Regions from separate parts of the Agrobacterium sp. 22-3639C2 genome, predicted to be linked through region 1. Evidence: riboswitches for the same ligand, from Rfam matches in the RefSeq annotation. Region 1 holds a riboswitch; each other region holds the start of a gene.
The links. Region 1 has a riboswitch for thiamine pyrophosphate ahead of thiB (thiamine ABC transporter substrate binding subunit). Riboswitches for the same ligand answer to the same signal wherever they lie in the genome.
Positions count from the first base shown of each region.

Region 1 (2,263 bases):
GCCCGCCAATCCGGACCAGCCGGATGGACGCTGGATCGAATATGCCGGCGGCTATTCGGACATGATGGCGCAACGCAAGGGTGCCGCAGAAGAAAAGCGCAAGGCGGAGAAGCAGGAAAAGGCAAAGACCACCCCTTCCGCCTCCGCGTCGCAGGACCCTTCAAAGGCCAAGGGCAAGCTTTCTTTCAAGCAAAAATTTGCGCTCGAAAACCTTCCAAAGGAGATGGAGAAGGCGCAGGGCGAAATCGCCAAGCGTGAGCAGCGCATGGCCGACCCCAATCTGTTCACCAAGGACCCGGCTACCTTCAATACGCTGGCGCAGGAAATGACAAAGCTGCGCGAAAAGCTCGAAGCCATGGAAGAGGAATGGCTGGAGCTGGAGATGCTGCGCGAGGAAATTGAAGGGTGACTTGGTCGCGATTTCTTGACTGAGGTCTCATCCACCTTTGACAGGGAGGCGGAATTGCCGTTTCCTGTGCGGGTTCGGAGGAGTTCAGAAAATGCGCATGATCTTCGTCAATCTGCCGGTCAAGAATATCGAGACATCGAGAAGCTTCTTCACGGCTCTCGGTTTCACCTTCAATCCGGAATATTCGGATGACCGCACGCTCTGCATGATCGTTGAGGAGAACATCTTCGTGATGCTTCTTCAGGAGGAGCGTTTTCGCGATTTCATCAATGGCGATATCGCCGACGCCACACGCAGCACCGAGGTCCTGACCTGTCTCACAGCGGGAAGCCGTGAGGAAATCGACCGGATGATCGAAACGGCGCTTGCCTCCGGTGGCAACACCTGGAAACCGGTTCAGGATCACGGTTTCATGTATGCCGGTAGTTTTCAGGATCCCGACGGCCATGTCTGGGAACTGGTGCACATGGTGCAGCAGGCCTGACGGCAGCCATCTTGCCAATCAGAGACAGCGGGACTACATCATCATCTTGATCTAACGGGGTGTCTTTTGTGCTTGCGTGCAAAAGGCTGAGAGGCTTGCCAACCCGAAGAACCTGATCCGGTTCATACCGGCGGAGGGATTAGACGGCTTAAGGCAAGCGGCTATTTCCCTTTTCGTTTTTTGAGGAGATACCCGTGCGCCGTCGTCTTTTCCTGAATTCCCTCGTTGCCGTTTCGTTGTTTCTGCCCGGTCTTGCCACTGCTCAGGACAGACAGGAACTGACTGTCTACACCTATGAAAGCTTCGTTTCCGAATGGGGTCCCGGCCCCAAGGTGAAAGAGGCCTTCGAGAAAGTGTGCAATTGCACGGTCAATTTCGTCGGTGTGGCGGATGGCGTGGCGCTGCTCAACCGCCTGAAGCTTGAAGGGGCGGCGTCGAAGGCGGATGTCGTTGTTGGTCTCGACACCAATCTGGTCGCGGAAGCGAAACAGACCGGCCTCTTCGATATCAGCGGTATCGATGCATCGGCGGCCAAGGTGCCGGGCGGTTACAAGGACGACGTTTTCGTCCCTTACGACTACGGTCATTTCGCCGTTGTCTATGACACGCAGACGATAAAAAATCCGCCGACGAGCCTGAAGGATCTGGTGGACGGCGATCCTTCACAGAAAATCGCCATTCAGGACCCGCGCACCTCCACGCCGGGGCTTGGCCTGCTGCTCTGGGTGAAGTCCGTTTACGGCGACAAGGCACCGGAAGCCTGGGCGAAGCTCCGGAAGCGCATTCTCACCGTCACGCCGGGCTGGTCGGAATCCTATGGCCTTTTCACCAAGGGTGAGGTGCCGATGGTGCTCTCCTACACCACGTCGCCTGCCTATCACATGGTCTCGGAAAAGACGGATCGCTATCAGGCCGCGGGTTTTTCCGAGGGGCACTACATTCAGATCGAGGTTTCCGGCCTTCTCAAAAACGCGCCGCACAAGGAACTGGCGAAGCAGTTCCTCGCTTTCACGCTCACATCAGGATTTCAGGATGCCATTCCGGAAAACAACTGGATGATGCCGGTCGCGGCAACGTCCACGCCCCTGCCCGAGGCATTTTCCAAACTCGTCGTACCGCAGAAGACCTTCCTGATGGACCCGGAAGAGGTGGCGAAGAACCGCAAGGCCTGGATCGATGAATGGCTTGCGGCCATGAGCATGAACTGAGCAAGAGGCACGCCCGCGCATGATGCTGCGTCGCGACTACAGATGGTCGATCATTGGCGGAACGGCGGCGTTTGCCGCCGTTTTCCTGTTCATGGCGCTTGCTGTCTCAGCACTCCTGTCTTTCGATGCCGGCACATCCGCCGCCGGAATCGTGGATGCCTA
Region 1 covers NZ_JBNWDB010000006.1:196,844-199,106, forward strand. The annotation lists gene ACQZ6D_RS24195 (ABC-F family ATP-binding cassette domain-containing protein) at 1-409, shown strand, start outside; gene ACQZ6D_RS24200 (VOC family protein) at 501-893, shown strand; TPP riboswitch at 939-1,049, shown strand; gene thiB (thiamine ABC transporter substrate binding subunit) at 1,088-2,101, shown strand; gene thiP (thiamine/thiamine pyrophosphate ABC transporter permease ThiP) at 2,121-2,263, shown strand, end outside.

Region 2 (2,263 bases), on a different contig from region 1:
GTACAGTCTTTGATGTCGATCGGCTCCTGACAGCGGCCTCCCGTCAGTTTTTTCGTACAGGAGGACGGCTTGTAACTGTCGCCCACCCCGTCTGAAACAAAGAAAATAACCTTATCCGGGTTCGCCGAGCTTGCGCCCGTGCCCGAACTGCCGACCTTATCTCCAATCTGGATCAGTGCCCGGTCGAAATCTGTTTGCTGGTCGTTGTTGTATCCCTGATAGGGGATTGACATCAGGTTGATTTCACCAGCTTTTTTCTTTGCTGCGTCCAGATCCGATGTCAGCGAAACGACCTCAAGCAGCTTGGTATCTTCCGCCCGTTCCCCGAAGGTATAGACGGCCATGCGATATTGATTGCTGCTTTTGCGCGTGGACTTTGCCGTGTCCATCAGGCTGGCGGTTGCCTTGGCAACCACGTCGATACGCGTCGTAACCCCGAGTTTCTTGGCCTTGAAGTAATAGCTGTTCGGGTCTGCCACGCCGTCCTTCACGATGTGGCAGGCAAAAGCGCATTTATCGCCAGTATTCGCAACCAGGGTGGCAACATCCGTGGGTGTCGCGCCCACTCCCATGGAGGGCGTATTATCAAGCAGAAGATAGAAATCGCTGAAGGTTTCCGTTTCGTATTTGGCCGTGGCCGTGCCGGCAACCGAAACGAAATCCTTCCCCAGAAGCCCTGAGAGGGTCGTGCTGACCGACGCCTTGAAGCTGACGGACGACTCGACCACATTGCCGTGCTTGATCACCGAAACATCGACCGAGGTAATGGTGTAGTCCGCGTCGCCGCGCTGATTGCCATCGAAGAATGCCCGGGCTTCTTCATTGCCGACGGGAATGACACCGTCCCCCGACATCTTCTTTGCCGCCTGAACACTTGCGGACATATCGGCGACTGCCGCCAGAGCCGCGGAATCCGCTGCCTGCTGCAGATCGGCTTTGACCGACATGCCGCGCGTAATATCGAGCGCCATACCGGCAGCCCCGCACAGAGGCACCATGAGCAGCGCGGTCAGAATGCCAAAATTTCCAGATTTCTCTCGCCAGAAGTTTTTCAAGTTCGCCCCCAACCAATCTGGGAGCTGAAGCTAATACAGCGGAATTGAAAAGCGGTTTCAATAAATAACTAATTTTTGATAAACTTAATATAATCAATAACTAATATGTTCGCGGCAAATTCGCCAATATTCTCGTTAACTTTCAAAGTTGACATTACTTCAAAACCCTCCTAGCAAAACAGTCTCTTCCGAGGGGAGCACCTGACGGTGCTGAGATGGCGATGAGCCGGACCCTTGAACCTGATCCGGGTCATGCCGGCGTAGGAACGGAAACTGTAGCGCGTTTGCGTTACTGCCCTTTCTCTTCTCCGCTTTGCCCGGATCTCCGTGATCGCCACAGCTGGAGACCGAACGATGATGATGAAACATCCTTCCCTTCGTATACGGTACGGCTGCGTCTGAGTCCCGGCCGATGCGTGCCTCCCATGCGCTGAAGGGCGTCGTTCTTATTCTGATTGTCTGGCAGCTGGGCATCTGGCTGTTTGCACCGCCCCGCTACATCCTGCCCTCGCCCGCCGATGTTGCCGCAGCACTCCTGCGCCAGCCAGCCTTCCTGTTCGGACAGGCCATGGTGACATCAGGTGAAATGGCTGTCGGGCTTGCGGCTGGCATTGCCGCCGGCATTCTCGTTGCCTTTACGATTGCCGCCGTCCCGCGTTTTGGCCGCCTCGTCTGGCCCATGGTTCTCGTGTTGCAGGCATTTCCGGTCTTCGTGCTGGCCCCTATTCTCGTACTCTGGTTCGGTTTCGGCATGGCCTCGAAAGTTGTCATGACGGCGATCATCATCTTTTTTCCCGTCGCTTCAGCCTTCACCGACGGCCTCAACCGCACGGATCGGACAATCCTCGATGCCGCCTCGCTGACGGAGGCGAGCCACTGGCAAATCCTCACCCGGCTGCGTGTGCCGCTGGCGCTTCCCGCACTCATTTCCGGGCTGAGGGTCGCAGCTCCGCTCGCCCCGCTCGGCGCGGTCATTGGCGAATGGGTGGGCGCCTCCGCCGGGCTCGGTTTTGTCATGATCCAGTCCAATGCCCGCATGCAGACCGACACAATGTTCGCCGCCATGACTATTCTCGCCGTCATGGCGGTGCTGCTGCGGCTTGTCGTCGACCGGGCAACGGCCAACCTCGCCCCCTGGGCCAAAGAAACAGACCACGTCATTCCTTTCAAATATTTGCGGAGACTTTCGGCACCATGAAACGAACTCT
Region 2 covers NZ_JBNWDB010000002.1:506,899-509,161, forward strand. The annotation lists gene ACQZ6D_RS10035 (TadE/TadG family type IV pilus assembly protein) at 1-1,055, opposite strand, end outside; TPP riboswitch at 1,237-1,339, shown strand; gene ACQZ6D_RS10040 (ABC transporter permease) at 1,468-2,253, shown strand; gene ACQZ6D_RS10045 (ABC transporter substrate-binding protein) at 2,250-2,263, shown strand, end outside.
Region 2: it holds a riboswitch for thiamine pyrophosphate, as region 1 does, so the genes downstream of both, ACQZ6D_RS10040 (ABC transporter permease) here and thiB (thiamine ABC transporter substrate binding subunit) in region 1, are expected to answer to the same signal.

Region 3 (2,263 bases), 160 kb from region 1:
GTGGTGCATGGCGAAAATCATCGCGGTTGCCGAACAGGCCTGGCCAAGCCGGGCGCAGATATCGGCGATTTGCTGTATGGATGCGCCTTCGCCACCAAGAGAGGACGGGACCTGAATGGCGAGAAGGCGCTCTTGTCTCAGCGCCTTGACGGCTTCCTCCGGGAAGCGACCGGTGACGTCCACCTCGTCCGCGTGTTTGGCGGCAATTGCTGCGACGCGGCTTGCGCGCGCGGACAGCGTTTCATCCTGCGGCGCAACGGTCACATTCATCAGGCTGCCTCTTTACCATCCAGAATGAGCTTAACGGTGTCTTCAATGGCCTTGATGCTGGCAAAGGACTTGCGGTTCAAGAGGTTGTCGGGGAATTCGATATCGAAAGCTTCCTCGATACCCAGCATCAATTGCACCGAGGCAAAGGAAGAAAGACCTGCTGCATAAAGATCTGCTTCGTTTTCAATCGTATCGACGGGGGTAGGAAGCTGGCCGAATTTTGCCAGTATTTCACGAATAGTCGCATTCATTCCGACTTATCTCCCATGAATTTAACATCAGGATGGTTTGTGCTTATCGTTAATTTGAAAACGATAATATTCGCCTAAACCGTTAGGTTAATTACCGCTAACGGCGCTTTTGTTGTTCGTCCACCTTTGCCAGCCATCAGCAGCACCCTTGACAAATGTCGGGCGGTGTTTTCTCTTGTGTCCATTCACCAGGGGTGTCCCGTCAAGGGGCTGAGATTCTGCTTTTATGCGCAGTGACCCGTTGAACCTGATCCAGTTCATACTGGCGTAGGGACGGTGCAAAGACCGAAGGTCGGATTGCGTGTAACTTGCGCTGCCGACGCGTCGGTATTTTCCATCATTCCGGCTCGAACTGGGTCTCCACTGTCAAACTTTGGAGCCTCATGATGAATATCGTTGCCAAGAATATCCCGCTTGTCGTCACAACCGGGCCGCATCCCGCCTCCACGAAAATCCACAAAACCGGAATTTTGCATCCGCAAATTCGCGTGCCGATGCGCGAAATCGCCGTCCACCCGACGGCGGGAGAACCGCCGGTCACGGTCTATGATTCCTCAGGCCCCTATACCGATCCATTGCATAACGTTCTGATCGAAAAGGGTCTGCCGCGCCTGCGTCGCGACTGGGTTGTAGCGCGCGGCGATGTCGCGGCTTACGACGGTCGGCACGTCAAACCGGAGGATAACGGCTTTGCCACTGGCGAGCGCCTGACGCCGGAATTCGCCGTGCGCCACCAGCCGCTGAGGGCCACGGAAGGAAAAGCCGTAACGCAGCTTGCCTATGCGCGGGCAGGCATCATCACGCCGGAAATGGAGTTCATCGCCATCCGCGAAAATCTGGGGCGCGAAGCGGCGAAGGAGAAGCTGGCTCGTGATGGCGAGAGTTTCGGTGCGCAGATACCCGATTATGTGACGCCAGAGTTCGTCCGTCAGGAAGTCGCATCGGGTCGCGCCATCATCCCGGCCAACATCAATCACCCCGAGCTTGAGCCGATGATCATCGGCCGTAATTTTCTGGTCAAGATCAACGCCAATATCGGAAATTCCGCCGTCACCTCCTCCATGGCCGAAGAGGTGGAGAAGATGGTCTGGGCGATCCGCTGGGGTGCCGATACCGTCATGGACCTTTCGACCGGGCGCAACATCCACAATATCCGCGAATGGATCATCCGCAATTCGCCGGTACCGATCGGCACAGTGCCGCTTTATCAGGCGCTGGAGAAGGTCAACGGCATTGCAGAGGACCTGAACTGGGAAGTGTTCCGCGACACGTTGATCGAACAGGCGGAGCAAGGCGTGGATTATTTCACCATCCATGCCGGTGTTCGGCTGCATTACATTCCGCTTACCGTCAACCGTGTCACCGGTATCGTCTCACGCGGCGGGTCGATTATGGCCAAGTGGTGTCTGCATCATCACAAGGAAAGCTTCCTCTACGAGCATTTCGACGAGATCTGCGACATCTGCCGTGCCTATGATGTTTCCTTCTCGCTGGGTGACGGGTTGCGGCCCGGTTCGATTGCCGACGCCAACGACGCCGCGCAATTTGCCGAGCTGGAGACGCTCGGTGAGTTGACACAGATCGCATGGGCGAAGGATTGCCAGGTCATGATCGAGGGCCCCGGCCATGTGCCGATGCACAAGATCAAGGAGAACATGGACAAGCAGTTGAAGACCTGCGGTGAGGCGCCCTTCTATACGCTTGGGCCGCTAACGACCGATATCGCCCCCGGTTACGACCAC
Region 3 covers NZ_JBNWDB010000006.1:356,171-358,433, forward strand. The annotation lists gene ACQZ6D_RS24905 (acyl-CoA dehydrogenase family protein) at 1-270, opposite strand, end outside; gene ACQZ6D_RS24910 (acyl carrier protein) at 270-521, opposite strand; TPP riboswitch at 702-813, shown strand; gene thiC (phosphomethylpyrimidine synthase ThiC) at 908-2,263, shown strand, end outside.
Region 3: it holds a riboswitch for thiamine pyrophosphate, as region 1 does, so the genes downstream of both, thiC (phosphomethylpyrimidine synthase ThiC) here and thiB (thiamine ABC transporter substrate binding subunit) in region 1, are expected to answer to the same signal.